Regions from separate parts of the Phosphitispora fastidiosa genome, predicted to be linked through region 3. Evidence: predicted binding sites of a transcription regulator. Region 3 holds the regulator's gene; each other region holds the start of a gene.
The links. The regulator Rex, encoded in region 3, represses fermentation and respiration genes when NADH is low (regulators of the CRP and FNR family bind a similar motif). The targets are predictions, from matches to a motif close to ATTGTTAANNNNTTAACAAT.

Region 1 (10,425 bases), on a different contig from region 3:
ATGCTCTCTACCAGGATTCCCCGAGGCTGCATTCCATCAATGAAGTTTCTACAGGGGCGAGGCTGAACCGGCTGGTACTGGAACAGCTTATGAAAAGCCGGGAGTTCAAAAATGCCAGGTCGTTTAGCAGGGGTAACCTGCCGGCTTCGGGGATTACAGCTATGTATTTTGCGGAACTGGTCCTTGCGGGCCTGCCCCGGGAGATAGCGGACACCGCCAATGAGATTTTTGTCAGTGAAGAGGAGCTTGAAGCTGCTCTTCTAAACAGGGAGGTATCTACCAAGATAGCTCGGATTGCCGCGGATTCCACCAGGGAAGATATCAGGCTGGCATATGAGAACACTGCCCGGGAGTGGCAGGTCAAGTCTGAAGAAAGCCAAAAAAAGCTCAGGAACCTGGCAGCGAGGCTCAGTATGCTCTGGAATACCTCGGGAAGCAGACGCACCGCCATCTCGGGGAACAGTGACACAAAGGGCGAAAAGAGGGCCCGCTTTGAGACGGGAAATGAAGGCCTGGGTGACAATAAAGGGGTCTGGACCAGGGGCGATTTGGGTAATCACCTGAAACTGGTAGAGACGTATTATCATTCTCCCAAGCTCAAGAGGCTTGCTGACAGGGTTGGCCGCCTCCGGGAGGTCAGGGAGCAGCGGACGGGGCGTTCCGGACTGGAGGACATATCTGAGGTGCGGGGCATAGATTATGGCAATGACCTTTCCGTGGTTGTTCCTGAGGAGTGGCTGGACTATTTTGACCCATTCAAAAAAAACCTCTTCAAGAAGAAGTATGCTGATGAAACCCTCTGTCTTTATGACCTGAAGGCAAAACGTCCTCAGGGAAAGGGCAGCCTGATAATCTGCTTGGATAATTCCGGTTCTATGCAGGGGCCCAAAGAGGAAACCAGCAAGGCCATTGCCATTGCTTTGATGGAAATTGCGGTTTCTCAGAAGAGGGATTTTGTTGTCATTATGTTTGGCGGTCCCGATGATGAACTTAGGGTTTTTGATATCCCAAAGGGGCGCTGCACCCCGGAACAGCTTGTCGAAATAGGGGAACATTTTCTTTGCTCGGCAGGGACTGATTTTGAAAAACCTTTGCATGAGGCTCTTCGTTACCTGGAAAAGGATAAATACCCCGGGGCGGATATCGTTTTTATTACTGATGGGGTATGCAGTGTTAGCAGGGAGTTTCTGGCCGGGTTTGCAGCTGCCAAAAGGGCCCGGCGATTCAGGACGGTTGCGGTAATGGTGAACTATGGGAATGTTTCCAAATCGCCTGTGGAGACTTTTTGCGATGAACTATTGGTTAGTAAAGACTTAAAGGGCATCGACGTTGCCGGGGAATTATTCGGGCAGATGCAGGGAGGGTGATCTGATGCCGGTTGATTATCACATCCACACTAAAATGTGCGGCCATGCTTCGGGTGAAATGGAGGAGTATGCTGCCGCTGGTCAGCAGAAGGGACTCCAGGAAATAGGCTTTTCCGACCATATCCCGATGTATTTTCTGCCTGCCGGAGAGAGGGACTCTTCTATTGCCATGAAGGATGAGGAGCTGGATACATATGTGAGGCGGGTCCGGGAAATGCAGGAAAAGTATTATCCTTTTCCCATTAAGCTTGGCATTGAAGCGGATTTTATACCAGGTATGGAAAAAGAGCTCATGGAAGTGCTGAAAAGGTACGATTTTGATTATATATTAGGCTCAATACACTATCTCAATGGCTGGGGTTTTGACAATCCTTCGCACAGGAAGGAATATGACAAGTGGGACCTGTATGAGCTATACCGGGTGTATTTTGAAACTGTAAAGAAAGCGGCGTCCAGCGGTATTTTTGACAGTATGGCCCATCCCGACCTGATAAAGAAATTTGGGTTCCGGCCCGATAATGATATTATAGGGATTTATGAGGATACTGTCCGGGAAATTGCTGCAGCCGGGGTTTGTGTGGAAGTAAGTACCGCCGGACTAAGGGTGCCGGCAGGGGAAATTTATCCCCATATCGACTTTCTGAAGCTTTGCCACAAATATAAGGTGCCTGTTACCCTGGGTTCGGATGCCCATCTGCCGCAGCAGGTGGGAATGGACTTCAGGGCAGCTATTGCAGCCTTAAAGAGTGCCGGTTATACCAAGGTAGTTACTTTTACGGGACGAAACAAAAATTACTATCAGATTTAATTGTTTTCATAGTGCTAAAATAGGTTTAATATGATATACTATTAATTGGATTTTCTAGCTATACTAATGGCTAGAAGACAAACCCAGGGGTTAATGAAAGGATGATTGTTTGTGGATTTGATTTCTCACGGCTTGATGGGTACAATGATGGCCGGGCTCGGGCTTAACCAGAAATTTGGTCTTGCCGGTACTGTGACAATGATAATTGCCAATATTGCCCCAGACCTGGATATTGTAGCAGGCCTGAAGGGACCAAAGACATTTTATAAATATCACCGTGAAATAACTCATTCCCTGCTTGGCGCAGCCGTACTGTGGGCGCTGATTTCGGGTGGAATTTACTTTTTTACTCCACTGGACAGTTTTGCAGCCATTTTTATCATGGTTGGCGCGGGTCTGGCGGGTCATTTGGTGATGGACTCATTCACACCGTGGGGGCTGCCGCTTTTTTACCCGTTTTCATCCAAAAAGTATGGTTTTGACTTGATTTGGTTCTGTGATCCCGTGATGATAACTTCAATGGTTGGCAGTGTTTACCTGGCATACCATTTTCCGGGCCATGAAAAGATGTTTTTTATGCTAGGCTTTGCACTGATTGCTTCTTACCTGCTGCTCCGGGTATTTCAAAAGCGCAGGGCCCGGAGAATGGCTGCAGGGGAAATGGGTCCCAGGTTTAAAGATGCCGAGGTCTATGTGCTGCCTTCTGCCATCAGCCCTTTTAAGTGGGACGTTATTTATAAGGCCAGGAGCCAGTACCTTTATGTGAGTGTCGATACCAGAAAAGAAGAGATTCTGGCTGCCCGGGAGTTTGTTTCCGCCTCCTATCACAGGTGTATCAAGCAGTCATGTGATTCAGAACTGGTGGATGTTTTTCTGAAAAGAGCGCGGTTCCCCTTTTACAATTTCAACAGGATCGATGGCGGGTATCGGGTGGAATGGTGTGATGCCCAACTGCTTAACCTGGGCGGGGTGCATGGTGTCACTGTTTACCTGAGTGATTGCGGCACGGTTACCGGTGAAAAGCTGCAGGTCAAGAAACCGGTGCGTCGCCGCAGGAGAAAACTTGAAGATTTCCTTCAGGAGGAAGCTTCATAACTAAATAGGGAGCCTAGAAATTTAACCATAACGTATAGAGAGGCAGATATTTTCCTGCACGACGGCAACAATTCAGCTTGTTACCGGCTCCCGCATTTGCGGCTCGCCGACAAGCTGACATCAGACTCGTCGTTCCGGAAAATATCTGCCTCTCCTTATATTTATGGTCAATTACAGCGGCAACCCCATTAAGTAATGAACGGGGTAATAGAAACCGTTGAGAACTGCAAGGTGGGCCGGACGGACGACAGACACCGCCTTCCGGAACACATCCACCCCTGTCTTAATAATACTTTGTAACATTCAAAAATAATGCAGCCCTCTACTTAAGCTATCTTAGCTACGTAGAGGGTTTTTTTAATCTTATCAGATACTGGGGTAGGCTGACTCATAGCTGCTGATATCAACTCCGCAAAATGGGGGTGTTAATCATCAGTAAAGGTAAACAATTCATCGATGGTTGTATTTAAAGTTTGGGCTATATCGTGTGCAAGCTTCAATGAAGGATTGTATTTTCCCTTCTCCAGGTGAATTACTGTTTCTCTGCGAACTCCCACTGCTTTGGCCAGATCTTCCTGAGTCATATTTATTTTAGCCCGAAACTCTTTAATTTTAGTTTCTAGTGCCATTAATCATTGATCACCTGTCCCTCATAGACTCTTAAGGATATTACAAACACCAGTATTATAAGCAAAAAGTTCAGTGCGAATGCAAAAGCATAAACCTTAAAGTCTGGCATAAAAGCAAATACTATATTGGCTACAGCATAAACAATTAATGAGGATATAAAGCAGTTCTTTGCTGCCTTATTTACATTGGTTTCAAATCGTTCGTCATTAAGATATTTCCCAAATCCAAAAAAACTAAAAAAGCCGAAGAATCCAATCAGTCCCCAATTACCCGTAACCAGACTCAATAAACCTATCAATCCTAAAAAACCTAAATACTTAAGCCAACTGGTTTTCATATAGCTCCCTCCAATGTTATAAATAAATAACTTTATGTTATAAATATATAACATTACAGGCACATTGTCAAGCGCTTTTGCCACAATCGCAATAACGGGGGAAACGTCTATTTTAATTTTTTCTTATAAAAACAAAAACACAACCAATAGAGGTTGCTGCTAAGCCGGAGCACAACATATTGTGCGTTGATGAGCTTTTGTCAATAAAACCAAGAAAAACGGGGATATTCATTGAAAATTATTTTTCAAAAAACCCTAAAGTTTAGGAGGAGTTTTATCGATTATGAAGAATAACAGTGGTATAAAGTGGGGATAAGTGGGGGGAAGTGTTCCGGAAGCCCGCTTATGTGGAGGCAGGTGAACAGGCCGATGTTTGTGGGGGAGTATCAACATACCGTAGATCCAAAGGGGAGGCTGATTATCCCCCAGAAGTTCAGGGAGGGGCTTGGCGAAAAGTTTATTGCTACAAAAGGCCTGGATAACTGCCTGTTTGTTTACCCTATGGAAGCCTGGCAGCAGATAGAACAAAAATTCAAAACGATTCCATCAACCAGTAAGGATGCCAGGGCCTTTGCCAGACTGTTTTTTTCAGGAGCCACTGAATGTGAACTGGACAAACAGGGCAGGATATTACTCCCAGCAAATCTCAGGGAACACGCTGCCTTGGAAAAGGATGCGGTGGTATTGGGAGTATCCACTAAAGTCGAGATTTGGAGCAGGGAAAACTGGAATAAATACAGCAGTGAAGCTGAACCAACTTATGAGGAAATTGCAGAGAAAATTGTTGAGTTTGACCTCGGTATTTAAGTAGAGAGAATGTAAAAATGTTTAGAAGGTGAAGGCGGGATGAATTTCCACCATGTTCCGGTAATGTTGGACGAAGTTATGACGTATCTGAATCTTAGGCAGGGTGGAACATATGTAGATTGCACACTGGGTGGAGGCGGGCATACCACAGAGATAATAAAAAAAATCCAACCCGGTGGCCGGGTCATTGGCATTGATCAGGACCCCAATGCATTGGAAGCTGCACGTAAAAGGCTTGAGAGTTTTGGCAGCAGTATTGTTTATGTTCACAGTAATTATTACCGGTTAAAAGAAATTTTCGCAGAACTGAACCTGGGTGAAGCAGATGGGGTCCTTTTTGACCTTGGAGTGTCATCACACCAGCTTGATGAGGGAGAGCGCGGCTTTAGCTATATGCAGGATGCGCCCCTGGACATGCGGATGAACCCCGGAGATTTGTTGACAGCAGAGCAAATTGTCAATGAAAAGACTGAAGACGAGTTGACTGGGATCATTAGAGACTATGGGGAAGAGAATTGGGCCAGAAGGATTGCCCGGTTTATTGTTGACCACCGGGCGAAACGTCCCATACATACAACGGGGGAGCTTGTAGAGATTATCAAAAAGGCTGTCCCGGCTGGTGCCAGAAGGGAAGGCCCACATCCGGCAAAACGAACTTTCCAGGCATTAAGGATTGCTGTTAATGATGAACTGAATAGGTTCAAGAAGGCTCTATATGAGGCTGTCGATATCCTCAGACCCGGTGGCCGGGTTTGTGTGATATCATTTCATTCTCTTGAGGACAGAATTGCCAAAGAGGTTTTCCGGGAAATGGCAAAAACCTGTGTCTGTCCTCCGGGGTTACCTGTCTGCATGTGCAACAAAAAACAGCAGGTTAAAGTCCTTACCGGAAAGCCTGTATTGCCTACTCAGGAAGAGCTTAAAGCCAACCCGCGTGCCCGAAGCTCCAAACTCAGAGCAGCTGAAAAGCGCCGAGTTCTAAACAACGGGGAGGATGAATAAGTTTGTTAGTAGCGAAAGAAAGCTTTGACTACCGTAACCTTCCACTGGAACAGCACAATAACCGGACCATGGTCAGGAAGGTCCGCAGGGTAAGGGCAAAAACAAAGTTTGTTTACTGCGTTATCGCAGTAATCACCCTTTGCCTGGCATTTTTGCTTGTTTCCCGGAACGCGGAGATCGCTTCGGCAGGCTACGATATTATAGCTCTGAGAAGTCAGCTTCAGGAACTGGACACCCAAAACCAGATTCTGCAGCGTAAAATTGATGAAATGAAATCCCTGGAAAACATAGAGTATATGGCGACTGTCCGGCTGGGTATGGAAAAACCAGAGCTGGCAGAAGGAGTTGAATTTGTCCCCGTCGAATATTCTAACGTCGGCTCGAAGGGCGCGATAGGGATTGCTTCTGCTGCTGAGATTCCGGAAGAACCGGTGGAAGAACAGCAGAAAAGAAATTCTCTGGTTCAAGCCCTGGCCAGTCTCATCAACGGATGACCGGGGTTTAACCGGGCGGAGTTGAAGCAACCAATAGAAAACAGAGGGGTTGACTTCAGTGCAGGCCACAAGCATAATTATCAGGAAACGAGTTACCAGACTTTTTATAGTTGTTGGTGTTGTTCTTTGTTTATTAGTCGGAAGACTGGCGTGGATACAGTTCGTCCGTGGCGAGGAACTTAAGGAAAAAGCCAAGCTGAACCGGATGGATGACATACCCATCCCGGCTGAGCGGGGGGCTATATATGACAGAAATGGTGAAGAGCTGGTGGTTAGCATCAGCTCCGATTCTGTTTGTGCCTTCCCGCCGCTGGTAAAAGACGGTGATCCGGAGAAAACAGCGCGGGAGGTTGCCCGAGTTCTTGGTATGGAATATGAAACGGTGTATAAAAGGATTACCAATAATACCAATTTTGAATATATTAAAAGAAGGGTTGATCCGGAAATAACCCAGGAACTTAAAGAACTGGACCTGCCTGGAATCGATATCATCGAGGAAAGCAAGCGCTCTTACAGCAAAGGAAAACTCGCTTCTCATATCCTTGGATTTGTGGGTTATGAAAACAAAGGGCTTGACGGACTGGAAGTCAAGATGGATGAGTACCTGTCAGGTACACCGGGCCGCATTGTCATTGAGAAGGATGCCAGGGGCAGGCAGATTCCCCAGGCCCTGCATGAGCGGATTCCTCCCGACCCGGGGAATAATGTCTGGCTCACCCTGGATGAAACTATACAGTATTTTGTAGAACGGGAACTGGATAACATTGTGACCCAGTACGAACCGAAAAGCGCTGTTATCATTGTGATGGATCCAGAGACCGGCGCTATCCTCGGTATGGGTTCAAGACCTGATTTTGACCCCGCAGATTATGGCAAATACCCTGAGCAGAATCGAAGAAATATGGCTATTCAGCTTAATTATGAACCTGGTTCCACCTTTAAGATCATCACTTCTGCCGCTGCCCTTGAGGAAGGTACTGTAAAGCCTGATGACCGGTTCTACGATCCCGGGTATGCAACTGTAGGTGACCGCCGGATAAAGTGCTGGAAATACCCCCAGGCACATGGAGCCCAGTCGTTTGAGGAAGTGGTCATGAATTCGTGTAACACCGGTTTTGTGGAAGTGGGGCTGAAACTTGGCGGGGAAAGGTTTTACCGCTATATTAACGCCTTTGGCTTCGGACAGAAGACCGGAATTAACCTCAGTGGTGAAGGAAAAGGGATTATGATTCCGGAGAAGGATATCATACCGGTCAATATTGCCACGATTGCAATGGGTCAGTCCATATCCGTAACTCCGCTCCAGCTTATCACGGCAATGTCAGCAGTAGCTAATGACGGTGTGCTGATGAAACCCAGGATAATCGAAAAAATAACTGACAGTAAGGGGAAGTTGGTTAAGGAATATACACCTGAGCCTGTCAGACAAGTGGTATCCAAAGATACCTCAAGACAGCTCTCACTAATACTGGAGAAGGTAGTGAATTCAGGTACGGGAAAAAATGCCTATCTTGAAGGCTACCGGGTGGCCGGGAAGACGGGGACGGCGCAGAAGGCAGGCCCCGGCGGATATATCCAGGGCAAGTATGTGGCCTCATTCGCCGGATTTGCTCCGGCTGATGACCCCAAGATTGCCCTGCTGGTTGTCATCGATGAACCAAAGCCTGGTATGCACTACGGTGGGCAGCTGGCAGCGCCGGTATTTAAAAATATTTCTAAAGACACCCTGCGTTATCTCAATGTAACTCCTGAACTCAGTGAGGAAGAAATTGAAAACAGGGAGGAACAGGCTCAGGTACTGGTTCCTGATGTTGTCAACACAGCCCTTGAGGATGCCCAGATTATCCTGCGGGAAGCTGGACTAAAGGCCAGGATAGAGGGTGAAGGTTCGTGGATTAATAATCAGCAGCCCAAAGCCGGAGCCAAGATTCCGGCAGGGTCAGAGGTGATTATTTATCTGGGGCAGCGCGGGGGGAACATCCCTGAAGGTCAGGAACGCACTGTACCTGACTTAACCGGGATGACCATGAGGGAAGCGGGCCAGCTTCTGGGAAGTCTGGGTCTGCAGTTAAACCCGGAGGGAACAGGGATTGTAGTGGAACAGAAGCTGCCACCGGGAACCAAGCTGAAGTCAGGGGAAGAAGTTACGGTGGTTTTCTCCCCGCCGGTATGGGAACCATCCCCGTAAAAGTTTGTTTCCGCCCGACAGTTGAACTTGGGACAGGTTTTGATTTGTAGACGGGATTAGATGTTTGGATACATCCGATCCCGCTGCATATTTATGGATAAATTGGTGTTTTGCTGCCAATAATAATTAATACATCATATTAGGTCGGAGGTTGCCATGAAAAGTCTGCGTGATTTAATAATTGGCCTGGAAGCTGCAGAAACAAGGGGAAACCTTGATACAATCCTGTCCGGTCTCAGCTATGACTCCAGGAAGGTGACACCGGGCTGCGGGTTTGTCTGTGTGGAAGGCTTCAAAACTGATGGTCACAAGTATATCCCGTCTGCCTTGGAGCAGGGTGCTGCCGCAATCATAGCCCAAAGGCCTGTGGAAGTCCCCGGGGGGATACCCCTCGTCATCGTGCGGGATACGCGAAAGGCACTGGCATTAATGAGTGCTGCCATGGCTGATCATCCTTCCCGTAAACTCACTATGATTGGCCTGACCGGAACAAATGGGAAAACCACCACGACATATCTGATAGAGCGGATATTTAAGGAAGAAGGCTACAAGGTTGGTCTGATCGGGACTATAATTAATAAGATAGGTGAAAAGGTACTTCCGGTCACCAATACTACACCCGAATCCCTTGACCTGCAGATGCTTTTGAAAGAGATGGTTGACAGCGGGGTTACCCATGCTGTAATGGAAGTATCATCACATGCCCTGGAACTTGGCCGCACAGAGGGTGTTGAATTTGATAATGCTGTTTTCACCAATATTACTCAGGATCACCTGGATTTTCACGGGAATATGGAGAACTACCTGGAGGCCAAGAAAAAGCTGTTCGCAGGACTGGACCGGAATGTGGGGAAACAAGCGCCCAAATATGGTATTATAAATGTAGATGACTCCAGCGCCCGGAGCGTTATAGAGGCCACCAAAGGCAGGGTGTTGACTTATGGGGTCAAAAATGACTGTGATATCAAAGCATTTAATATTAACTTGAGAGCAGACAGGGCAGCATTTGATGTGGCAACCCCAAAAGGGGATCTGTATCTGGAAATTCATCTGCCGGGAATGTTTAATGTTTATAACTCTCTGGCTGCACTGTCAGTAGGAATTTGCCAGGGTATCGCAATTAATTCGATAAAAGCTGCCTTGGAGTCAGTTAAAGGTGTTCCTGGGCGCATGGAAAAAGTTTCCGAGGGGCAGGACTTTACCGTACTGGTTGACTATGCCCATACTCCTGACGGGCTGGAAAATATCATCAGGGCTGCCCGGGAGTTCGCTGCAGGACGGGTGATTACGGTGTTTGGCTGCGGAGGTGACCGGGATAGGACAAAGCGTCCGGTGATGGGGGAAATATCGGCACGGCTCAGTGATTATTCCGTCCTGACCTCAGATAACCCCAGGACGGAAGAGCCGCTTTTTATCATCTCCCAGATAGAAGAGGGAGTCAGGAGAGCGGCTGACAGGTCGAAATACTCCATTATTCCTGACCGCAGAGAGGCCATCGGCAGTGCGATAAAGATGGCTGAAGCGGGAGATGTAATCCTTATTGCTGGGAAAGGCCATGAAACATACCAGATAGTCAATGATAAGGTTAACCATTTTGATGACCGTGAAGTTGCGAGGGAGATGTTACCAAAAGATGTATGAATTCACTGCGGAAGAAATTGCCGGGGCAGTGTCGGGGGAAATGTTGCAGGGTGACC
Region 2 (10,425 bases), on a different contig from region 3:
TGGTCTATCACCGCAGGCCCCGCATGAATACCGGTTCCCGGTTGCGCAGTATCTTCAGCCAGCGCCATTCCTGGGAAAGAAACCAAAAGGAGCATAATCAGCACCAGGAAACCGGGAATACCCCAGCTTCGATTTCGCATAATACCCTCCTTTCTTTAACAATCGATTTTTACCACAAGAAACCTTTTCACAGGTAACTCTACAACATCAGGCACCCGGAAAAGGCTTCATGGACTAAGTACATTATAACGCAGCATGTGACTGCTTTCACCAAGTATAATCTGGTGTCAGTGGGATTGTTTTCTGGAAAATAACCTTAAACCAATATGGCGAGCTGTTTAGCGGTTTTCCACCCCGACGCCGGAGCAATCCAACCTTGTTCTTGGCGAAACCACAGACTAAACCGCCAATTCGGCGTCTCGCCTCAGTGGTGGCACCGCCATCCGTGGCTCCGGTCTGCTGTGTGAGACTTTGCGCTTTAGCGCCTTAGTCGAACGGCACACTCCTTACGGGTGTGAGCTTCACTGAAGGGAAAAACAAAAACCGGTAACAGCTCCGCAGTCGCGTGAACTTATTACCGGTATTAGAAACAAACTATTTTGCAAAAATGTGGCTTCCAATCTGTCTTATAATTGTCCGGGACCATACCCATTTACTCTGAGCTGTAGCCGGATTCCAATAATAGATCGCCCCATAAGAGGGATCCCAGCCATTTACAGCATCCTGCACAGCTTTATATGCTGTTTCATCAGCAGCCAGTTTGATCTGACCGTCATCCACTGCAGTAAAAGCCCCAGGTTGATAGATAACGCCAGGTATGGTATTAGGGAAATCAGGATGCTTCACCCTATTAAGGACTACGGCTGCAACGGCAACCTGGCCCTCATAGGTCTCCCCCCTGGCCTCTGCATGAACCGCCTGGGCAAGCAGGTTAAGGTCACTTCTGGAAAAACTTCTGGACACTGTCAGGGTTGCCCGGGAAGACGATCCCGGGATATTCAGAACCTGTCCCGGATAAATTGTATTAGCAGATAGGCCATTGGCCCTTTTTATCTCATCTACAGAGACACCGAAACGTTTGGAAATCAAGTAAAGGGTGTCTCCCCCGGTAACTTTATAACCTGAGCCGGAACCTGATGAACTGTTCCCGGAAACGACAAGCTTCTGGCCTGGGTAAATCCAGTCACTTGTCAATCCGTTTGCTGATTTAAACGCAGAAACCGGAATTCCGTACCTCTTGGCAATAAGATACAGGGAATCGCCCTTCTGAACCGTGTATGTATCAGAAGCACTGGCAAAACCAGCTGTTAAGACAATCAGAAGCATGGTAACAACCACAATCATCGTGTTTTTTAAAACATTTTTTTTCACTCTATACCCCCTTTCCTTTACCCGGACAAGTCCGGTGTCTTAAGTATAAAGGAAAATACCCTTAGGGATAAGGGTGAAAAAATATCCAATTTCACCAGCAAGCCCCATACTGTAGAGTATGGGGCTTATCCAATCTGGCTGGGAGTATTCCAGCAGTTTATTTTTATACCAATTTTTTCTATTAGCTAAACCAGGTCAATCAGGAAAAATATAATTCCCGCCACCAGCGCCGATAAAGGAGCTGTCAAAACCCAGGCATTCACAATGTTCCGGGCCACGGTCCAGCGCACCGCAGACATGCGTTTGGTCGCCCCTACACCCATTATGGAAGAAGAGATGACATGAGTTGTGCTAACAGGCTTGCCAAATAAAGAGGCGCCTATGATAACCAGCGCCGCCGATGTTTCGGCTGCAAATCCGTGAACCGGTTCCAGCTTGATAATCCTGGAACCCATGGTTTTTATAATCCGCCAGCCGCCAATAGATGTGCCCATGGCCATGGCAGTGGCACATGCTATAACCACCCATAATTCAACATGGAACTCCTTAAGGATCCCCGCAGATACCAGGGCTGCAGTAATTATACCCATCGATTTCTGGGCGTCATTGGAGCCATGACTGAAGGCCATAAAGGCAGCCGACACTATCTGCAGCTTAGAAAAGTATTTATTTACTACACTGGGGGCAACATTACCCACCAGAAAAAATATCAGGCGCATTACCATAAAGGCAATAAAGAAGCCAATGATAGGTGATGCAATGAGGGGTACAAATATTTTTTCCAGCAACGCTGCACCATTAAGCACTGCAAATCCCTGACTGGCCACTACGGCTCCGGCCACCCCGCCGATTAAAGCATGGGAAGAACTGCTGGGCAGCCCATAATACCATGTAAACAGATTCCATATGATGGCTCCCAGCAAACCGGCTATTAAGACCTTGTTATTAATCAAATGCGGGCTGACAATACCGCTGCCAATGGTCTCAGCAACCTTTGTACTAACAAGTGCACCTACAAAGTTAAGGACTGCAGCCATAAATATGGCCTTGGCCGGAGTGAGCACCCGGGTTGATACAGAAGTTGCGATGGCATTGGCCGTGTCATGAAATCCGTTAATAAAATCAAAGACCAGCGCCAGCATGATGACAATTGCTATAAGCAGCAAATCAGGCATATTTGACCACAACCCCACGAATCAATTTGGCAATCTTTTCACACCTGTCCAGGGCTGTCTCCAGTTGTTCAAAAACCTCTTTCCATTTTATCACCATGATGGCATCATTACTGTTTTTAAACAGATCAGCAACCCCAAAACGATATATCTTATCACCCTCAGATTCGAATTTTTTAATGTCATAGCAGATATCTAAAATCTGTACTGTGTTTGATTTCATTTTCTTCAATAATGATACGGCATCCTTAACCTTTTCGGTTGCCTGCACAAAAACATCGACCATTTCCCGGAACTTCTTATCAGGCTTCCCGGCTTCATAAATTACCATCTTTTCAACAGTACTGCACACCGAGTCCAGAACCTCATCTAGTTCCCGCGCCAGACTGTAAATATCCTCCCTGTCAAAAGGGGTCATGAAAGTCTCATTAAGCTTGTCAATAATCTCGTCAGTAACCCTGTCCCCTTTTTGTTCCACAGCTATGAGTTCATTCAGCCTTTCATCCATTGTTTCATGTTTTGCCATCATATCCTGGAGCAGTACTGCCCCCTGATGCAAAATAGTAGCTGCTTCTTCAAAGAGCTCGAAAAACATAGCATCAGCCGGCTTAAATCTCCTAAACATAGTTTCTGTCTCCTTTTTGTTTATTTCCCGAGAAATCGTATCCTAAAAACACCAAGGCATTGTAGAAACCCTATATTAAAATTACGTTAAGTCCTATTAAGATTATGTTAAGACCCAAATATATGTGTTTCGACTGAGTTCTTCATTTTCCTTTTTATTCAATGTTAATTTTATGTTAAATACCTTTACAGCTTTCTGTCAAAAAAAAATGCCCTGCTTCCCGTACAAAGAAACAGGGGCACTCAAACCCTGAAGAATAACTTATGCAAAGTCAGCAGTGACAACGTCACCTTTCTGTAGCGACTCTCTGACATTAATAATTCTCTGGTTCGCCGAACCCCTAAATGCCAGGGTCAAGTCCTTCCTGGATTCCATGAAAGGCCCATCTACCAAATAATCCGAGATCTCAAGAAGCTCCCTTACCGCAGGGTCCTCTTTGCCAATTTCAAGCAGTTCTTCCCATGTATACCCGGTGTATGTTATTATATCAAGGCCCTTTTCACGGGCCTTTTTTCCCAGCCTGGCAAAAGCCCCTGCCTGCATAAAAGGCTCCCCACCTGAAAAGGTGACCCCTTTTACCAGTTTTGTTTTTTCTATTAACCTGAGAATCTCGATATCTTCCATATCCCGGCCGCCTGCCGGGTCAAGGGTTTCCGGGTTATGGCAGCCTATACAGGCCCTTGGGCATCCCTGAGCAAAAACCACAGTTCTGATTCCCGGCCCATCTACCACCGATTCCCCGACGACACCCGCAATTCTTATCTTCATAAGCTACTCCTTATACCTAACCAGATCAATAAGCGCTTCATCAGCAATTCTTTGGGCCAGTTCATCAGGATACTCACCCTTGTAAATGACTTTATCCACCCCGGCGCTGATTAACAGCTTTACACATGAGACACAAGGCTGAATAGTAACATATACGGTAGCCCCCTCCAGAACATCACCATGCAGAGCTGCCTGTGCCACCACATTGGCTTCAGCGTGAACCGCCCAGCATAACTCATGCCTTTCACCGGAAGGTATTTGCAGTTCCTCCCTTAGACAACCTCTCTTGTCACAGTGGGATACACCTGATGGAGCGCCATTATAACCGGTACAGACAATATTCCTGTTCTTAACCGCGACAGCGCCGACTTTTCGCCTAAGACAGGTTGACCTGGTAGCAACCAGTTCGGCTATTTCCATGAAATATTGATGCCATGAAGGCCTAGACATGAAAAGTACCTCCTCTTTAACTTCATGTTCAACTCCATATTAAGCCATTACTCCCGTTCCAGCAGACTATGGCATACCCGGTCGCGAAGTTCGGCCTGTTTGGCATCATTGAACCTTTCAACGGTACTCAAATAACCTGTAATCCGGCGGACACGTTTAATATCAATGGAACCGCACATAGGACAGTCATCTTTATTGATAACACCTGTGTAATTACAGCTCATACAGTAATCCACTGGGAAGTTGATGCCGGCATAACCTATATCAGAATCTTTCATATGCCGGATAACCATTTCAATAGCTTCCAAATTATGTATCGGAGGGGACGGGAACTCAACATAGGTAATGTGACCCGCATTACAGTATTTATGATATGCTCCTTCAATAGAAATTTTATCAAAAATACTCATCTTATGGCCTACCGGGATATGGAAGGAGTTGCTGTAATATTCACCATCGGTAACACCCGGAATCTCGCCGTATTCCCTGCGGTCAAGGCGGACAAACCTGCCTGACAGGCCCTCTGCGGGAGTAGCCAGAAGGGTGTAGTTTAGCTGGTGCTCCTGAGTAGCCTGATTCATCTTGTTATACATAAACTCAACAATCTGCAGTCCAAGTTCATTAGCATCTGCAGATTCGCCGTGATGTTTGCCCAGCAGTGCCTTGAGAGTTTCTGCAAGCCCTATAAATCCTACCGACAATGTCCCCTGCTTGATAACTTCTTCAATATAGTCATTAGGTTTCAGTCCCTCTGAATCTATGTAAAGGCCTTGTCCCATAAGGAAGGGCATGTCCTTCACCTTAAGCCGGGCCTGAACGCTGTATCTGTGGTAAAGCTGCTTCACCGACAGGTCAAGTACTTTATCAAGCTCTTTGTAGAACTTATCTATATTGGTCCCTGATTTAATTGCAATTCTGGGAAGGTTAATCGTGGTAAATGACAGGTTGCCGCGGCCTTCAGATGTTTCGGGGCCGTTGATGTTTCCAATAACCCTGGTGCGGCATCCCATATAGCTGACTTCCGTGCCATACTGTTTGTTGAATGATGAATCCATAAAGCTGAAGGTTGGGTTCAGCCTTCTTGAGGCAACTCTGATTGCCAGTTTTAAGAGGTCATAGTTGGGATCTTCTTCATTAAGGTTAATACCTTCTTTAATTCTGAATATGATATTGGGGAAAATGGGGTTTTCACCCCTGCCAAGTCCTTTCTCATATGCCAGAAGCAGGTTCCTAACCACCTTGCGGGCTTCCGGTGAAGTATCTGTACCGATATTGAGGCTGGAAAAGGGCACCTGGGCACCGGCTCTTGAATGCATACTGTTAAGATTGTAAATGAAGGCCTCCATTGCCTGGTAAGTTTCATTTTCATCGGCATCCCTGACAAACTGGGATATATCAGTATCAAAGAAGGGGAATGCCTGTCCACCGTGCATATCATTCTGCGAACTCTGGAGAATTATCGCTGCCAGGGCAGTGGCTGAGGCAGGTCTCTTGGGAGGGCGGATATAACCATGGCCGTTATCAAATCCCTGGTTTAAAATCTTACCCAGGGGAATCTGAACACAGGTTAATGTTTTCCCATAGAAATCGAGGTCATGAATATGAATATCTCCATTTGTATGAGCATACGCCTGGTCTTCAGGGATAAGCCTTGAGAGATAATACTTCTTACTGGCTGCGCTTGCTATCTGAAGCATCTTAGCCGATGGGGAGTTGCTCACATTAGCATTTTCCCGGTTTGTTTCCACAAGTATTTCTTCTACTGCATCCATTAATTCCGACTTGGCATCCCTGATTCGGGTCCTGCTGGCCCGGTATAGTATGTAAGCCTTTGCCGTCCTGGCGTGGCCCTTCTCAATGAGAACCTTCTCCACCCAGTCCTGAACGTCTTCAACAGAAAATATGTTATCATTAAATTTTTGCCGCAACTGCTTAAGTACTTCCAGAGTCAGTTCCATAGCCAGGGTCCGGTCCTCTCCGCCTACGGACTGTGCTGCCTTAAAAATGGCATCAGTAATTTTGCTCTCATGGAATTCTGCCAGTCTTCCGTCTCTTTTCCGGATAGCTACAAAGCCACCAGTTCGGATAGAGCGCAGTTCCGTCAGATTTGCTGCTGTCAAACTCTCTTTTTCAAGAATCATTAAGTAATCCTCCCCTATGCTGTTTTGCCGATTTTTTTATTTAAATTGCATTTAAGCCCATATTTTTGCATTTAGGCCCATATTTCTCTTACTTAGCCTTTCTTTTTAACAGCTTCTCCAATTCATCAATAAAGCTGTTAATATCCTGGAACTGCCGGTAAACCGAGGCAAATCTTACATAGGCGACTTCATCCAGCTTCCTGAGCCTGTCCATCACAAATTCACCTATTTGTTCAGACCCCACCTCAATGTCCATTCTGTTCCTGATTTCCTTCTCAATATCGTTAACCATTTGTTCCATCTGCTGCATGGAAATTGACCTTTTTTCACCTGCTTTAATTATTCCGCCAAGAATCTTGGCCCTGTCAAACACTTCCCTTCTGCCATCTTTTTTAACAACAACAAGTGGAATCTCATCTATTTTTTCATAAGTTGTAAACCTTCGGCCGCAATCAGCACATTCCCGTCTTCTCCTGATAGCGTTACCGTCATCTGCCGGTCTGGAATCGAGAACCTTACTTTCCATGAATCCGCAAAAGGGACATTTCATATAATCACCTGAAGTTTTCAGAATTATTTCAAATCCCACAACATGTAGGGTACATTTTCATTATAGGACACTATATCTAGTGAGTCAAGGAAATTCCTCCCAAAACAGAAAGTTTAAATATTCGAAAAATAGAATGAATTAACGGCAAAAAAAATGGCCCCCTTATATAAATAAGGCAGTCATTTTTCTTTTAATAAACTGCATTATGAGTTGTGTCAGCATAGTCAGAAAGCTCAACAAGGATAACATCCAACCCAAGCTTTTTGATTTTATGCCAGGGTATTACCACATCATCACTCCGGCCCATAAAACTAAAAACCCTTCCATTGCCGGGTAATACAACTGACCTGATACGGCCCGCTTCAAGGTCAATTTCAATGTCTTTGATAAGTCCGAGTTTCTTTCCATTTAAAACATTGATAACTTCCCGCATTCTCAAATCCGAGATTTTGACCATTTCAGTCTTCCACCTCCTCATTCATATTATATGAGGGAGGTTGTCAGAATGTGCAGGCAACTTTTAGCTTCTAACTAAATATTCCACCAAACAGTTCAATAATTTTAAACCTTACTTTTATGTTTTTATAATTTTCCTTACTGCTCTCATGTTTCCCAGAGTCCTTTTCAGGGTCCAGAAGTTCCACTTCAGGATCCTCTGGGCCTTTTTCCACCGAGCTCTGTTCATAAACTGCGGATGCAGTGACCGCTTCCATAGCGAAAAAACCAGCCTCCGGTTCAGGTGCGCCCATTGACCTGGACACGTCTATAAAGCATAACGGCGGGAAAAGCACACACCACCAGTTTGCGCCCTGCCCGTGTCCAATAACAACCCTTACCGCTTCATAATTTCCGGCCGGGAGAGTCAGATCTCCGTAAGACTTCACCGGAAAATCAAAATTACCCAGCTGAACATTGACAGGGTAGTCTTCTCCCCAGGCCTTAACTTCCTCCGCAGCTATTGATTCGATTTCTTCAAGATGCCCCTGTGCAATTTTTCTGGCATCATCAAGGTTTTTGGCCTTACTGAACTCAGAAGTCATTTCCCTTACAATAAGGTCCCTGACTTTTCTTTTCAGCGCCTGGTCACGTTCACTGTCACTATTGGCGATTACGTGAAACCTGATAAGATTATACTGGTTATATGCTTCGACACAGACACCGGCATCATTACCGGTAACAGGCTGGCCTGCTTTTACTGACAGGTCCGTTACGGTATCTGCCTGGGCTGTAATTTCGGCGCCGGCTGCAGCTAAAGTCAGCATTACCGCCAATACCACAATTGCCGCTGCCGTTACTGATACAGCGCCTATCTTCGTAAGTTTGCTCCGCATAAATTATTCCTCCCGTCTTCCTATCTCTCTCTGAATCTGCTCTAAATATATCTTTTTACATATATCTTTTCACAAATTACCTTATTTTAATCTTTCACATGTGTTTTCTCATATGTTTTAGAGCAGCTTTTTCCAGGCGGGAGACCTGGGCCTGTGAAATGCCTATTTCATCGGCTACCTCCATCTGAGTCTTTCCTTCAAAAAATCTAAGTGAGAGAATCAATTTTTCCCGGTCACTGAGTTTGCGCATGGCTTCCCTTACGGAAATGCCTTCCAGCCAGTTCCCGTCCTGATTTTTTTCATCACTGATCTGGTCCATTACAAATATGGGGTCACCCCCGTCATGATAAATGGGCTCAAATAAGGAGATGGGCTCCTGAATGGCGTCCAGGGCAAAAACAACTTCTTCCCTGGGCATTTTAAGTTCGCCGGCTATTTCATTTATTGAAGGCTCCCTGGAATACCGGTTAACCAGACTGTCCCTGACCTGCAGCGCCTTATAGGCAACATCTCGGAGCGAGCGGGAAACCCGAATAGGGTTGTTATCTCGCAAATAGCGTCTTATCTCACCAATAATCATTGGTACGGCATAAGTCGAAAACTTAACATTCTGACCCAGATCAAAGTTATCAATTGCCTTCATAAGTCCGATACAGCCTACCTGAAACAGGTCATCAACATATTCGCCTCTGTTGGTGAATCGCTGAATCACACTGAGCACCAGCCTTAAGTTACCGTTAATCAGCTTGGAACGCGCACTTTTCTCACCGGCCTGCATGATTACGAACAACTCCCGCATTTCACTGCTGGTCAATACTGGTAGTTTCGATGTATTAACTCCACAAATTTCCACTTTGTTTATCATCATCAGCATGACACCCTTTCCGGTTTCAGGTTCACAGTTCATTAGGATTATTGCCAAAAAAAAATGGGTTTATACACATAAACCTTTGTGCCGTTCGGCAAAGTAAAGTTAACAGAAAAGAGGTTCCTCCGGTTAAGATGTCGAAATGTGAATCTACAAAAACTTCTATCAACCATAAGGCAGGTTTTTGACTTGGATAAAGAGTTTACCGCCCCCGCGGAAAATGATATTTTACCTGAAAATGAAATAAAGCAGCAGCAGGAAGCTCCAAACGGCACTGGACACCCTGGAAACAGGCAAAAAAACAAGAAGGGTATCTGGGCCCTTCTTGGCGCTTTGCTGCTGCTCCTGGGGAAACTAAAATACCTCCTGGTTTTTCTGAAATTTGGCAAATTCCTGACCACCTTTGGCTCCATGCTCCTTATGGTCTGGGTGTATGCCAACTTTTATGGCTGGATTTTTGCCGTTGGGTTCGTGCTGTTGATTTTCGTTCATGAAATGGGGCATTTTCTTACCGCCAAATTCGTTGGCCTCAATGTATCTGCCCCTGTATTCATCCCCTTTTTGGGGGCCTTTATTGCCATGAAAGACCATCCGGCTGATGCCGTTACCGAAGCCAAAGTAGCTATGGGAGGGCCGCTTGTAGGCAGTATGGGAGCATTTTTATGTGCTGCCATGTACCCCCTGTCAGGCCAGGATTTCTGGCTGGCTCTCGCATATTCAGGATTTATGATTAACCTATTTAACCTGATACCATTCCACCCACTTGACGGGGGACGCATCGTGTCAGCTATCTCCCCAAAAATGTGGCTGGTGGGGATTCCGCTTGTCATAGCTGCTGCCTTCAAGTTTTTTAACCCGATTCTTTTCCTGCTCCTCATCCTGGGCTTAACCCAGATATACCGCCAGTGGAAATCACCCAATCCGGAATACTATAATACTCCTCTAACCACCAGGGCAGCCTTTGCCGGTCTTTACTTCGGCCTGCTGATTATCCTTGGTATCGGCATGAAGCTCGTTCTTGATTATCACTCTATTTTGATAAGCGGTTGATTTCTAAAAGACTCTCCCTGTCTATACCTGTACCAGCGCCATTACCGCCATACCTACTAAAAGGGTCCAGACCAGGCTCCGTGTCTTTATGGCAACTCC
Region 3 (10,425 bases):
CATAGATATTGTGGACCTGGATGCACCCACCATGGAAGAAAGGTATGCGGTATCGGTATACTTCCCGCCAACAGATGAAATCGGGGCTTTTCCCGACGGGACGCCTGGTCAGACGATTTCTATCGGGCACAGCCAGGGAATTGCGGCTTCCGGAGAATATCTCTACGTAGCTGACGGGCCGCACGGCATATCGGCATGGAAGCTGGTTGACGATGAAGGCTATGCTACAGATGATGTCCACCTTGTTGCCAATACTCTTCAGGATGAATACCCTGAAATAGTAAACGGAATCAAGATTTACCCAGCTTCACACGCTACCAATGTGGTCTTTGACCCGGTTAATAACCTGGCCTGGTCAGGGAGCGCCAGCCTCGGCTTGAGGCGTGTTGACGTTTCCGGAGTGGAAAACGGTACAGGTCAGGTTGGAAATCCATTGCTTCTTCCTCTCGACCTGACCGACTGTTTTGAGCATAATGCCGAATGGGGTACTATAAAGGGACTGCAGTATCAGGACCATGCATATGACGTTGCTATCAAGGGCAATTATGCTTTTGTGGCGGATGGCAGCAACGGTCTGACTGTTTATGACTTCACCAAGGATTCCACTGACCCTGAGAGCGGTTTTGTAGCCGCCAATATTGGCGCCGGCAGCCTTAAGCCGCCATTGGGTACAGCCTCCGGAATTGCTCTCTGGGATGACCCGGAATCAGACAGGTCTTATGCTGTGCTTGCCTGCGGCCCGCGGGGCGTTGGGGTTGTTGACATTACCGATGTCAACAACATGGAGATTGTGAAGGTTTTTGAGCCTATCAAATATGAAGATGAAAAAGTAGGCGCTGCCGACGGGCAGGCCACTGATGTTAAAGTTGTCGGTGACAGGGCATATTTCAGTTATGACAGCTTTGGAGTTGTCTGTTACAACATGGCAGACCTTACCGAAGCTCTTCCCGACGGCGTATCTCCTACTGAAGTCTGGAAGAAGAGTCTTACCGGCCAGCTTCAGTATGATTACAGGCCTGTCGAAGTCAGCCGTTTCAAGCTCCAGTATGTATCGGGGTATGAAGACTGGGCAGGCGGGGCCTTCAAAATGGACTACACCCTGGTAAATGGCAAGCTTGTCTTTTATGTAGCCTTTGCGGAGGCAGGAGTGCTGAAAATTGACTGGACCGATCCGGCTAACCCGGTACTCAGGGAAGTAGCCGGAACTGTCGGAGAATGCACAGCTGTTGCCATTTCCAATGGCCGCCTCTATGCTGCCGACGGCAGTGGAGGATTAATCTTCTTTAAATAACTACATTAAAACATTATAAGACAGGGGTAGATGTGTTCCGGAAGGGGAGTGAAGCCCGCCGCAGGAATATATCTACCCTTTGTTGCTTTTCTGGTCTAATTTGGCTAACCTGTCCATAATATATCTTAAGACTATAAGGCCAACTGTTGATGGGGGTGAGTTGATGCGCTGGATTATAAGGTTCAGGCCTGGTATGGGTTTTATGCTGTGTTTTCTTGCAGTATGTGCAGCAGCAGCTGTCGGAGCCTATGTATTGGGGGAAACGTTCATAAAGATAATCAGTGAGGGCAAACCCCCTGAAAGCACGCGGGTTATAACGGTTGATTCCAGGCCTGTTGCAGCTTCCGAGGAAAAAAGCAATCTTCTGCTCGATCCTGTACCGCTGTATTATCTTCAGGTAGGTGTCTACACCGACCGGGGAGGTGCAGAGGAAGCGGTTAAACCGCTGCATGAGCTCGGATATAACCCGTATATTACCAGAAATGCGCCCTACCGAATTTGGGTCGGTGTTTTCCGCGAGCGCAAGGATACTGAACAGCTCAAGGTGGCTCTAAAGGAACAGGGATATGGAAGTTTTACCGGCGCAGTTGTAATAAATGGCGAAAACCTGCTGTACGGGCAAGAAAGGGAAAGATTGATTAAAGAAATCGGTCCCGCGTTAGAGGCTTATACGGCATGGTTGAAGGAGAGTGTGGCAGTACTTCCTTCAGAATCCCCGGAAGCCCTGGATTTTGATTCGGACAGCACCCGGTTAAGCGTGCTGGAAGAAGTTTATCGGAAAACACAATTACTTGAATTTGAAGGAAGCTCCGGCAGTGACCTGATGAACAACAGGTTTAGGGACGTCCATCAGTCGATAGGAAATTTCCACAATCAGCTGAACATCTTTCTGGAAACTAAAGACCCGGAGGGGGTTGTTTTGCTACAGTACAAACTTCTGGAGTTTATGGACAATTATTTGCTTTTATGGCAGGAAATTAACAATATCAGTAAAACTTAGCATTGTCCAAGCCTGTACGACATGATATAATTTACACTTAGGAGGGGGCATATAAGGAGGTAATAAATTGAAGAACTTGAAGATCCCTGAGGCTACGATAGTAAGATTATCTGTTTATTCACGCTTTCTCGAACAGGCTGACAAAAAAGGTATTATTACTATTTCATCGGGGGAAATAGCTGAAGGTGTGGGAGTCAGCCCGGCACAGGTCAGAAAGGACCTGGCATATTTTGGAGAATTTGGTACAAGGGGTGTGGGTTATAATGTCAAGGACCTGCTTAGACACACTCTGAAAATTCTCGGGCTGAATACCAAATGGCCAGTAGTAGTATTGGGAGCCGGTAATTTGGGGTCTGCACTGGTGTCATACCGCGGGTTTCGTGAACGCGGTTTTGATATAGTTGGTGTATTTGACAATGACCTCTCAAAAATCGGCAAAAGGTTGATGGACCTTGAAGTATTGGGCACTGAGAAGCTGGAAAAGTTAATCATTGAAAACAACGTCAAAATCGGCATCCTCACGGTTCCTGCATCAGCTGCCCAGGAGGCTGCAAACCAGATGATAAATGCCGGAGTTAAGGCGATCCTTAATTTTGCCCCGACTGTGTTATCAGTTCCAGAGGATGTTGAGGTTAGAGATATTGACTTATCAACCCGTCTGGAAATACTGACATTCCATCTCTGTCTTAAGGACATGCTGTAGCCTGACATTAATAGTGAATGTGAGTATATAAACAAGATGGATGTTTTGGGAACAGAACACTTCGGAACTGAACAGCAAATTAGGAAAAGGCATTGTACACCTCCCCGTTGCATCGGGGGGGGTTTTTATTTGCAAGCTCAATCACTTAAGCCAGGCGCATAGAAGGGGGATTGTTAAGGTAAACTAGAATTTGAACTCCTAAACCGAACAGGAGGAGAACTGAATTGGAATTGGAACATGATGAAAAGCTCACGAAGCTCGACCGGATTCTGGAAGAGTATGCGGGCAGACCCGGGGCTCTGATACCTGTGCTGCATGAAGCCCAGAAGGTTTACGGGTATCTTCCTGAAGAGGTCCAATACCACATATCTCAGGGTCTTGGCGTACCCCTGGCTGATGTCTATGGAGTAGTTACTTTTTATGCCTTGTTTACTATGACTCCAAGAGCAGAACATAATATCTCTGTTTGTATGGGTACAGCCTGCTATGTTAAGGGAGCGGGACACCTGGTGGAGAAGATTGGCGAAGACCTCGGCCTGAAGTTAGGTGAAATCAGTGACGACCGCAGATTTGGCCTCGAAGCGACCAGATGTATCGGCGCCTGTGGGATGGCCCCGGTCCTCACTGTAAACGAAGAGGTGCATGGGAGGCTTAATGCTGAGCAGATGGGGGAACTGTTGGAGAAATACAAACAGGTGCACTAAGTATTACTGGTAGTCTTTCGGAAACGACATAGAATGATTATGGTTAGCTGTTGCACCGATTTTCCGCACTGCCGCCTATGAGTCTAAGCTGCTATCCCCCGGCAACAATGCAGCGTCCCCGAACTTGATGGCTCATGGGGTTGTTTCATAAGATGGCCGCCTCTCGTTTTGGCGGGCCAAAACTTCCCGGCGGCCTTCGCCATCTTCGGATATGCGGGGACTCCCTGCCTTGTTGCCAGTGATTCGCAGCAAGACTCATAACGGCGGCAGTGCAAGGAAAATCTTGTACAACATCTAACCATAATCACATTCATTTCCGAGAGACTACAGCACTATTAGTACAAGGAGGAAGTAACTAAGTGTCCCATAGTTCACATATTCTTATCTGTCGTGGTACGGCCTGTGTATCAGCAGAAAGCCGCGAGGTTCAGACTGAATTTGAAAAACAGCTTAAACAAATGGGCCTTCTGGAACAGGTTAGGGTCGTCCATACCGGATGTTTTGGGTTCTGTGCCCGCGGCCCGGTTATGGTTATTCTGCCACAGGGCACTATGTACTGTGAAGTCCGGGTAGAGGATGTCGGAGAAATCATTGAAAAACATATCCTTGAGGGGCAGACTGTGGAGAGGCTGCTTTTCAAAGACCCGGTCACTCAAGAGGTTACGGAGAAAATAGATGATATTGAGTTCTTTAAAAAACAGGTACGGATCGCGCTCAGGAACTGTGGGCACATAAATCCGGACGATATCCGGGAATACATAGCGAGGGATGGCTATAAGTCCCTGGGCACGGCGCTTACTGAGCACTCTCCGGAGGAAGTAATTAATATTATTAAGAAATCCGGACTCCGGGGCAGAGGCGGCGGCGGGTTCCCTACCGGGCTTAAATGGGAGCTCGCCAGGAAATCTCCGGGAAAGCTTAAATATGTAATCTGTAATGCAGATGAAGGTGATCCCGGGGCATTTATGGACAGGAGCATACTTGAGGGAGACCCGCATTCGGTCCTGGAAGCTATGGCTATTGCAGGGTATGCCATCGGCGCCAGCCAGGGGTTTGTCTATGTGCGGGCAGAGTATGCTATAGCCGTACAGCGCCTGACCACAGCCATCAGTCAGGCCAGGGAAATGGGACTCTTGGGCAGGGGTCTTTTTGAAACAGATTTCGGATTTGATATTGAACTCCGCCTGGGGGCGGGGGCTTTTGTCTGTGGTGAGGAGACCGCTCTGATTACCTCAATAGAAGGGAACAGGGGAGAACCCAGGCCCAAACCTCCTTTTCCTGCTCAGGCAGGTTTGTGGGGAAAACCGACCCTTATTAATAACGTCGAAACACTGGCAAACATTCCGGCAATAATACTGAACGGCGCTGAATGGTACACCGGTTTTGGCACCGAGAAGAGCAAAGGTACCAAGGTCTTTGCCATTGCCGGCAAAATTGGCAATACCGGTCTTATTGAGGTACCCATGGGCATAACCCTGAGAGAAATTATTTACGATATAGGCGGCGGCATTCCAGGGGGGCGTAAGTTTAAAGCGGCCCAGACAGGAGGTCCTTCGGGAGGATGCATTCCCGCCGGCCTTCTGGACACCTCAATTGAGTATGACACTCTTCTTGAAGTCGGTTCTATGATGGGCTCGGGCGGTCTCATTGTAATGGATGACAATGATTGTATGGTTGATATTGCCAAGTTCTACCTTGAATTTACCTGTGATGAGTCTTGTGGTAAATGTACCCCGTGCCGGGTTGGGACTAAAAGGATGCTGGAAATTCTGGAACGGATTACTGAAGGGCGGGGTACAGTAGATGATATTGACCTCCTCAAAGAGTTGGGGCACGGCATCAAGGAAGCGTCATTGTGCGGTCTGGGACAATCGGCGCCTAATCCTGTGCTGAGCACCTTAAAGTATTTTGAGGATGAGTACATAGCCCATGTCAGGGATAAGATATGCCCTGCAGGGGTCTGTAAAAAACTCAGCAGTATCAGGATTGACCCTGATGAATGTAAAAAATGCGGGGCCTGTGCCAAAGTATGTCCGGTTGATGCTATTAGGGGAAAACCCCGGGAGATTCACGAAATTGATCCCGACAAATGTATTAAATGCGGTCAGTGTTTAGAGAAATGCTGTTTTCAAGCTATTAAGAGATAGTTTGTTTTTACCGGTAAAATGGCTGCCATCCTGGCGGCCATTTTCTGGGTCTGCGGGCGGGAGCGCCCGGTGAAAATCAGCCCCTCTCCATTATTAGGCAGCGTCGTTCCTGAAGGAGTTTAAGCAAATTCGTCGAAGAGGTTAATTTGAATCTGTACTATTAATTTGGGGAGGGGAACCGAAAATGACGCTGCAGGATTTGGAACTACTAAAGGAGAATATTTTGTCGGAACAGGCGATGAGTAGAGAGCGGAAGAAGGTACGGATTACTGTGGGTATGGGTACCTGCGGGATCAAGGCAGGGGCGCAGGATGTCCTGAAAGCCCTGAAAATGCACTTCGAAGATAGCCGGGGAGTTATAGTTAGTTATACAGGCTGTCTTGGAATGTGTTCTCGCGAACCTGTGATGCAGGTGGCTGCTCCGGGCAGACCGGCAGTGACCTATTTTAACATAACACCTGACAAGGCCAGAAGAGTTGCCGGACAGATATCCTGAGGACTGAAATAACATAAATTATAAAATTTTGAATACTGCGTATCGGGTTCAGGTAATAGCTTGTCATCATATGTCAAAAATGATAAACTGAGAAGGGAAAAAACTGTGATTTACGTGCAGGCTGAATCACCTCAAAAGGTACGAATTTTTTATAAGAGTAGGGGAAAGCTACAGAAAAAGCTTACCATAAGAGAGTTGAAAAATGGAACCAAACAGTAAAAAGTTAATTTTGGCTTCAGCGTCCCCAAGAAGGCAGGAATTGTTGCGACAGGTGGGCCTCAGCTTTGAGGTGATGGTTAACCCGGTGGATGAGACAGTTTTGCCGGGGATACCTCCTACCGAAGCAGCTGCTGAACTGGCATATAGAAAGGCCATGGCTGTTGCTGCCCGGCTTAGTGAGGGAATTGTAATCGGGGCAGATACAATAGTGGTTCACCGTGGTGAGATTCTGGGTAAGCCTGTGGACATTGATGCTGCCATTAATACATTGAAAAGCTTGAGCGGGACTGACCATCTGGTGATTACAGGCTTTTCTGTCATTGATTGTGCTGCGGGAAGACTGTTAAAAGCCAGTGAGATAACCCAGGTTTTTTTTCGCCGGTTGTCAGATGCTCAAATTGAAGCCTACGTCAGGTCAGGTGAGCCCATGGATAAGGCCGGCTCATACGGTATCCAGGGGCTGGGCGCCGTACTGGTTGACAGGATAGTGGGATGTTATTTTAATGTTGTCGGTCTTCCTCTATCCAGTCTTGCGGAAGCACTCAGACAGTTTGGGATTGAAATACTGCAATAATTCGATTTATTATTAACCCTGAGAATGTTACGTTTGACGAGAGGACCCAAAAAAATGGAACCATTGGAATACCGGGTAAGAATAAAGGAACTTCCGGAGGATCTGAGACCAAGAGAGCGATTATTCAGGGATGGTGTAGAAGCCCTGAGTACCGTGGAACTGCTGGCGGTGCTTTTAAGGACCGGTTCTGATTCTATGAATGCCCTGGACCTTGCCGCCATGCTGCTGACAAAAACAGGAGGTCTGCTGGGCCTTGTAAAAAGTGAACTTGAAGAACTGTATTCCATAAAAGGAATTGGGCCTGCCAAGGCCGCTCAGCTAAAGGCTGCCATTGAACTTGGGAAACGCCTGGCTTTTGAAGTGTCCGACCCCAGGAAGGCAATCAAATCACCACGCGACGTATTTGATCTCCTGAAAGAGCGAATGCGTTACCTTGACAGGGAACATTTCACAGCAGTGTTTTTAAACACTAAGCATCATGTAATTACGATAGAAACTGTTTCTGTGGGAAATCTCAATTCATCCCTGGTTCACCCCCGGGAACTGTTTAAGAACTCTATAAAAAGAAGCGCCGCGGCGCTGGTACTGGCTCATAATCACCCCAGCGGGGACCCGAGCCCCAGTGCAGAGGATGTAGAAATAACCCGTCGGCTTGTGGAGGCAGGAAAGTTAATCGGTATCGAAGTCCTTGATCACATTATTATCGGAGAGAATGGTTTCACAAGCCTTAAGGAGCAGGGTATTATCTAGTCAGCGCAGCCAATGAAGCTGAAAGGAGCACAGTAAATGTTGGGATTGTTTGGGATATTTTCCAAGGATATGGGTATAGATTTAGGTACTGCCAATTCGTCTGTATATATCAAGGGCAGGGGGATAGTTGTTAACGAACCGTCCGTTGTTGCTATCCAGAGAGATACGGGACATGTCCTTGCTGTCGGTGAAGAGGCCAAGCAAATGATTGGTCGTACTCCCGGCAATATAGTTGCTATCAGGCCAATGAAAGACGGGGTCATCGCTGATTTTGACACCACTCAGAGTATGCTGCGCTATTTTATTACCAAGGCCCTGAAAAAAAGGCCTCACCTAATCAGGCCCAGGGTTGTTGTGTGTGTGCCTTCAGGAGTAACCGCAGTTGAGGAGCGCGCAGTCAGGGAGGCTACCATACAGGCCGGAGCCAGGGAGGCATATCTGATCGAAGAACCGATGGCGGCAGCAATTGGGGCCGGATTGCCGGTTCATGAGCCTACCGGAAACATGATAGTGGATATCGGGGGCGGTACCAGCGAAGTTGCGGTCATATCCCTGGGGGGGATTGTAACCAGCCGCTCGGTGCGTATTGCCGGTGATGAAATGGATGAAGCCATCATGCAGCACATTAAAAGGACATATAACTTGATGGTGGGAGAGCGTACATCTGAAGAAATTAAAATAAAAATTGGCACAGCATACCGGTTCCCGCAAAAAGAGCTTTATGAGGTGCGTGGGCGTGACATGCTTACAGGGCTGCCCAAAACAGTTGAGATTACATCTGATGAAGTTCATAAAGCCTTGTCAGAACCGGTCAGCAGCATCCTGGAAGCCATTAAGGTAACTCTCGAAAAAACACCGCCGGAATTGGCGTCTGACGTTATGGACCGGGGAATTGTCATGGCTGGAGGCGGTTCTCTTTTGAGAGGCCTTGATCAACTGGTCAGTGAAGAAACCGGCATGCCCGTTTATGTTGCAGATGAGCCTCTGTTCTGCGTAGCTGTTGGGACAGGGAAGGTTTTGGAAAACCTGGATGTTCTTAAGAGAGTCTTAATTACCCCGAAGAAAATCGGCTAGAAAGGCGGGGTTGTGTTGTTTCGGTACATTGTAAACAGGTATGTCCTTGGCTTTCTTAGCCTGGTTGTGCTGGCCCTTGTCCTGATAACCTATACGGGTCAAGACAGGAAGGGTCTCAGCCCTGTCGAGAGGGTGGTCAAGGATGTGGTAACCCCGGTTGAACACGGGGTTACCGGTATTGTTAACAGTATCTCTGATACAGTTGGGTCTGTCTTTACCATTGGAAGTATTAAGAGCGAAAATAAAAAGCTCCAAGGACGCATATCAAGCCTGGAAGCAGAAAATAACCTGCTCAGGGAATACGAATACCAAAACCTGCGGTTAAGGGAGTTACTGCAGTTCAAGGACACCGTAGCCCGAGATTATAATACTGTATCTGCCTCAGTTGTAGGCAGAAATCCGTCAAACTGGTTCCGTACAATTACCGTCAATAGGGGAGAAAGTGACGGTTTGGCGAAAAACATGGCTGTGGTAACCAGTAAGGGGTTGGTGGGGCGTGTTATTAATGTATCCGCTGACTCTGCGGAGGTATTGCTGATTATAGACAGCAGCAGTGCCGTGGGCAGCTTGATCCAAATAAACCGGGTGCCGGGAGTCATTGAGGGAAAAGCCGATGACTCCGGAATGCTGAAAATGATTCATCTTTCCAAGGAAGCTCCGGTTACTGCCAAACAGACTGTTATTTCTTCGGGCCTTGGCGGGGTTTTCCCCAAAGGACTGCCGATAGGAACCATAACCGAGATCGAACTGGAGTCAAATGGGCTGGTGAAATATGCCACTGTCAGGCCTTTTGTGGATTTCAATGAACTCGAAGAGGTGCTAATTATTAGAAGTGTTTCAGCGATAAGTGAAACTGCTCCTCTTGACGGGGGGGGGGCGTAATGCGTTACCTGGTAATTACCGTTTTGTTTCTGATTGGTTTGATACTTCAATCCACGATTTTTTCCCATCTCACTGTTGCCGGTGTTAAACCTGATTTTGTATTGATAATAACAGTATTTTATGCCCTGCTGCACGGTTCCAGGGAGGGCGCCATAGCCGGAGCCATCGGAGGTTTGCTGCAGGATTTATTGTTCGGTCAGAACCTGGGAATGAATGCTCTTGCCAAGATAGTTGTGGGTTTTGCTTTTGGAATGCTGGAAAAGAAGATTTACAAGGAAAATGTTTTAATTCCCATGGCGATAATATTTGTGGCTACACTAATGAGTGAAACAGTACTTTACCTGTTAAGGCAGTTTGAAGGGATGTCAGGGGGGGATATTGGCGCTCTCAGGAGTGTTATGATATCTGCTGCCATCTATAACAGCTGCCTGACACCTTTTATATATGGCAAGTTTTATCGATCGTCAACTAAGGGGCTGCTGAGAGTAACAGAAAGGTAATAATCATTTAATCGGGGGGCTCTGGATGACTGAAAAAATCCTGGTCAAAAAACTGAAGGTTTTTTTGGCCCTTGTCACGATTATA

Region 1: Ga0451573_RS02710 (DUF3796 domain-containing protein) is a predicted target of Rex. The motif match lies at 4,468-4,487, and genes of this name have one in related genera.
Region 2: Ga0451573_RS02455 (DUF47 domain-containing protein) is a predicted target of Rex. The motif match lies at 3,329-3,348, and genes of this name have one in related genera.

Annotation. Positions count from the first base shown of each region.
Region 1 is NZ_JAHHUL010000002.1:63,999-74,423, reverse strand. Features, by position in the region: gene Ga0451573_RS02730 (vWA domain-containing protein) at 1-1,367, shown strand, start outside; gene Ga0451573_RS02725 (histidinol-phosphatase HisJ family protein) at 1,372-2,175, shown strand; gene Ga0451573_RS02720 (metal-dependent hydrolase) at 2,287-3,270, shown strand; gene Ga0451573_RS02715 (helix-turn-helix transcriptional regulator) at 3,696-3,899, opposite strand; gene Ga0451573_RS02710 (DUF3796 domain-containing protein) at 3,899-4,237, opposite strand; gene mraZ (division/cell wall cluster transcriptional repressor MraZ) at 4,607-5,044, shown strand; gene rsmH (16S rRNA (cytosine(1402)-N(4))-methyltransferase RsmH) at 5,084-6,046, shown strand; gene Ga0451573_RS02695 (hypothetical protein) at 6,049-6,540, shown strand; gene Ga0451573_RS02690 (stage V sporulation protein D) at 6,599-8,728, shown strand; gene Ga0451573_RS02685 (UDP-N-acetylmuramoyl-L-alanyl-D-glutamate--2,6-diaminopimelate ligase) at 8,885-10,369, shown strand; gene Ga0451573_RS02680 (UDP-N-acetylmuramoyl-tripeptide--D-alanyl-D-alanine ligase) at 10,362-10,425, shown strand, end outside.
Region 2 is NZ_JAHHUL010000002.1:120-10,544, forward strand. Features, by position in the region: partial or broken gene Ga0451573_RS02440 (hypothetical protein) at 1-140, opposite strand, end outside; gene Ga0451573_RS02445 (cell wall hydrolase) at 595-1,371, opposite strand; gene Ga0451573_RS02450 (inorganic phosphate transporter) at 1,557-2,546, opposite strand; gene Ga0451573_RS02455 (DUF47 domain-containing protein) at 2,539-3,168, opposite strand; gene nrdG (anaerobic ribonucleoside-triphosphate reductase activating protein) at 3,430-3,936, opposite strand; gene Ga0451573_RS02465 (deoxycytidylate deaminase) at 3,940-4,386, opposite strand; gene nrdD (anaerobic ribonucleoside-triphosphate reductase) at 4,434-6,527, opposite strand; gene nrdR (transcriptional regulator NrdR) at 6,616-7,077, opposite strand; gene Ga0451573_RS02480 (YlmC/YmxH family sporulation protein) at 7,268-7,534, opposite strand; gene spoIIR (stage II sporulation protein R) at 7,605-8,408, opposite strand; gene sigG (RNA polymerase sporulation sigma factor SigG) at 8,503-9,276, opposite strand; gene Ga0451573_RS02495 (site-2 protease family protein) at 9,466-10,326, shown strand; gene Ga0451573_RS02500 (AzlD domain-containing protein) at 10,348-10,425, opposite strand, start outside.
Region 3 is NZ_JAHHUL010000029.1:2,926-13,350, forward strand. Features, by position in the region: gene Ga0451573_RS18135 (carboxypeptidase regulatory-like domain-containing protein) at 1-1,291, shown strand, start outside; gene Ga0451573_RS18140 (SPOR domain-containing protein) at 1,455-2,291, shown strand; gene Ga0451573_RS18145 (redox-sensing transcriptional repressor Rex) at 2,359-2,994, shown strand; gene Ga0451573_RS18150 (NADH-quinone oxidoreductase subunit NuoE family protein) at 3,219-3,698, shown strand; gene Ga0451573_RS18155 (NADH-quinone oxidoreductase subunit NuoF) at 4,058-5,845, shown strand; gene Ga0451573_RS18160 ((2Fe-2S) ferredoxin domain-containing protein) at 6,030-6,341, shown strand; gene Ga0451573_RS18165 (Maf family protein) at 6,544-7,134, shown strand; gene radC (RadC family protein) at 7,198-7,884, shown strand; gene Ga0451573_RS18175 (rod shape-determining protein) at 7,921-8,958, shown strand; gene mreC (rod shape-determining protein MreC) at 8,974-9,840, shown strand; gene mreD (rod shape-determining protein MreD) at 9,840-10,340, shown strand; gene Ga0451573_RS18190 (penicillin-binding protein 2) at 10,366-10,425, shown strand, end outside.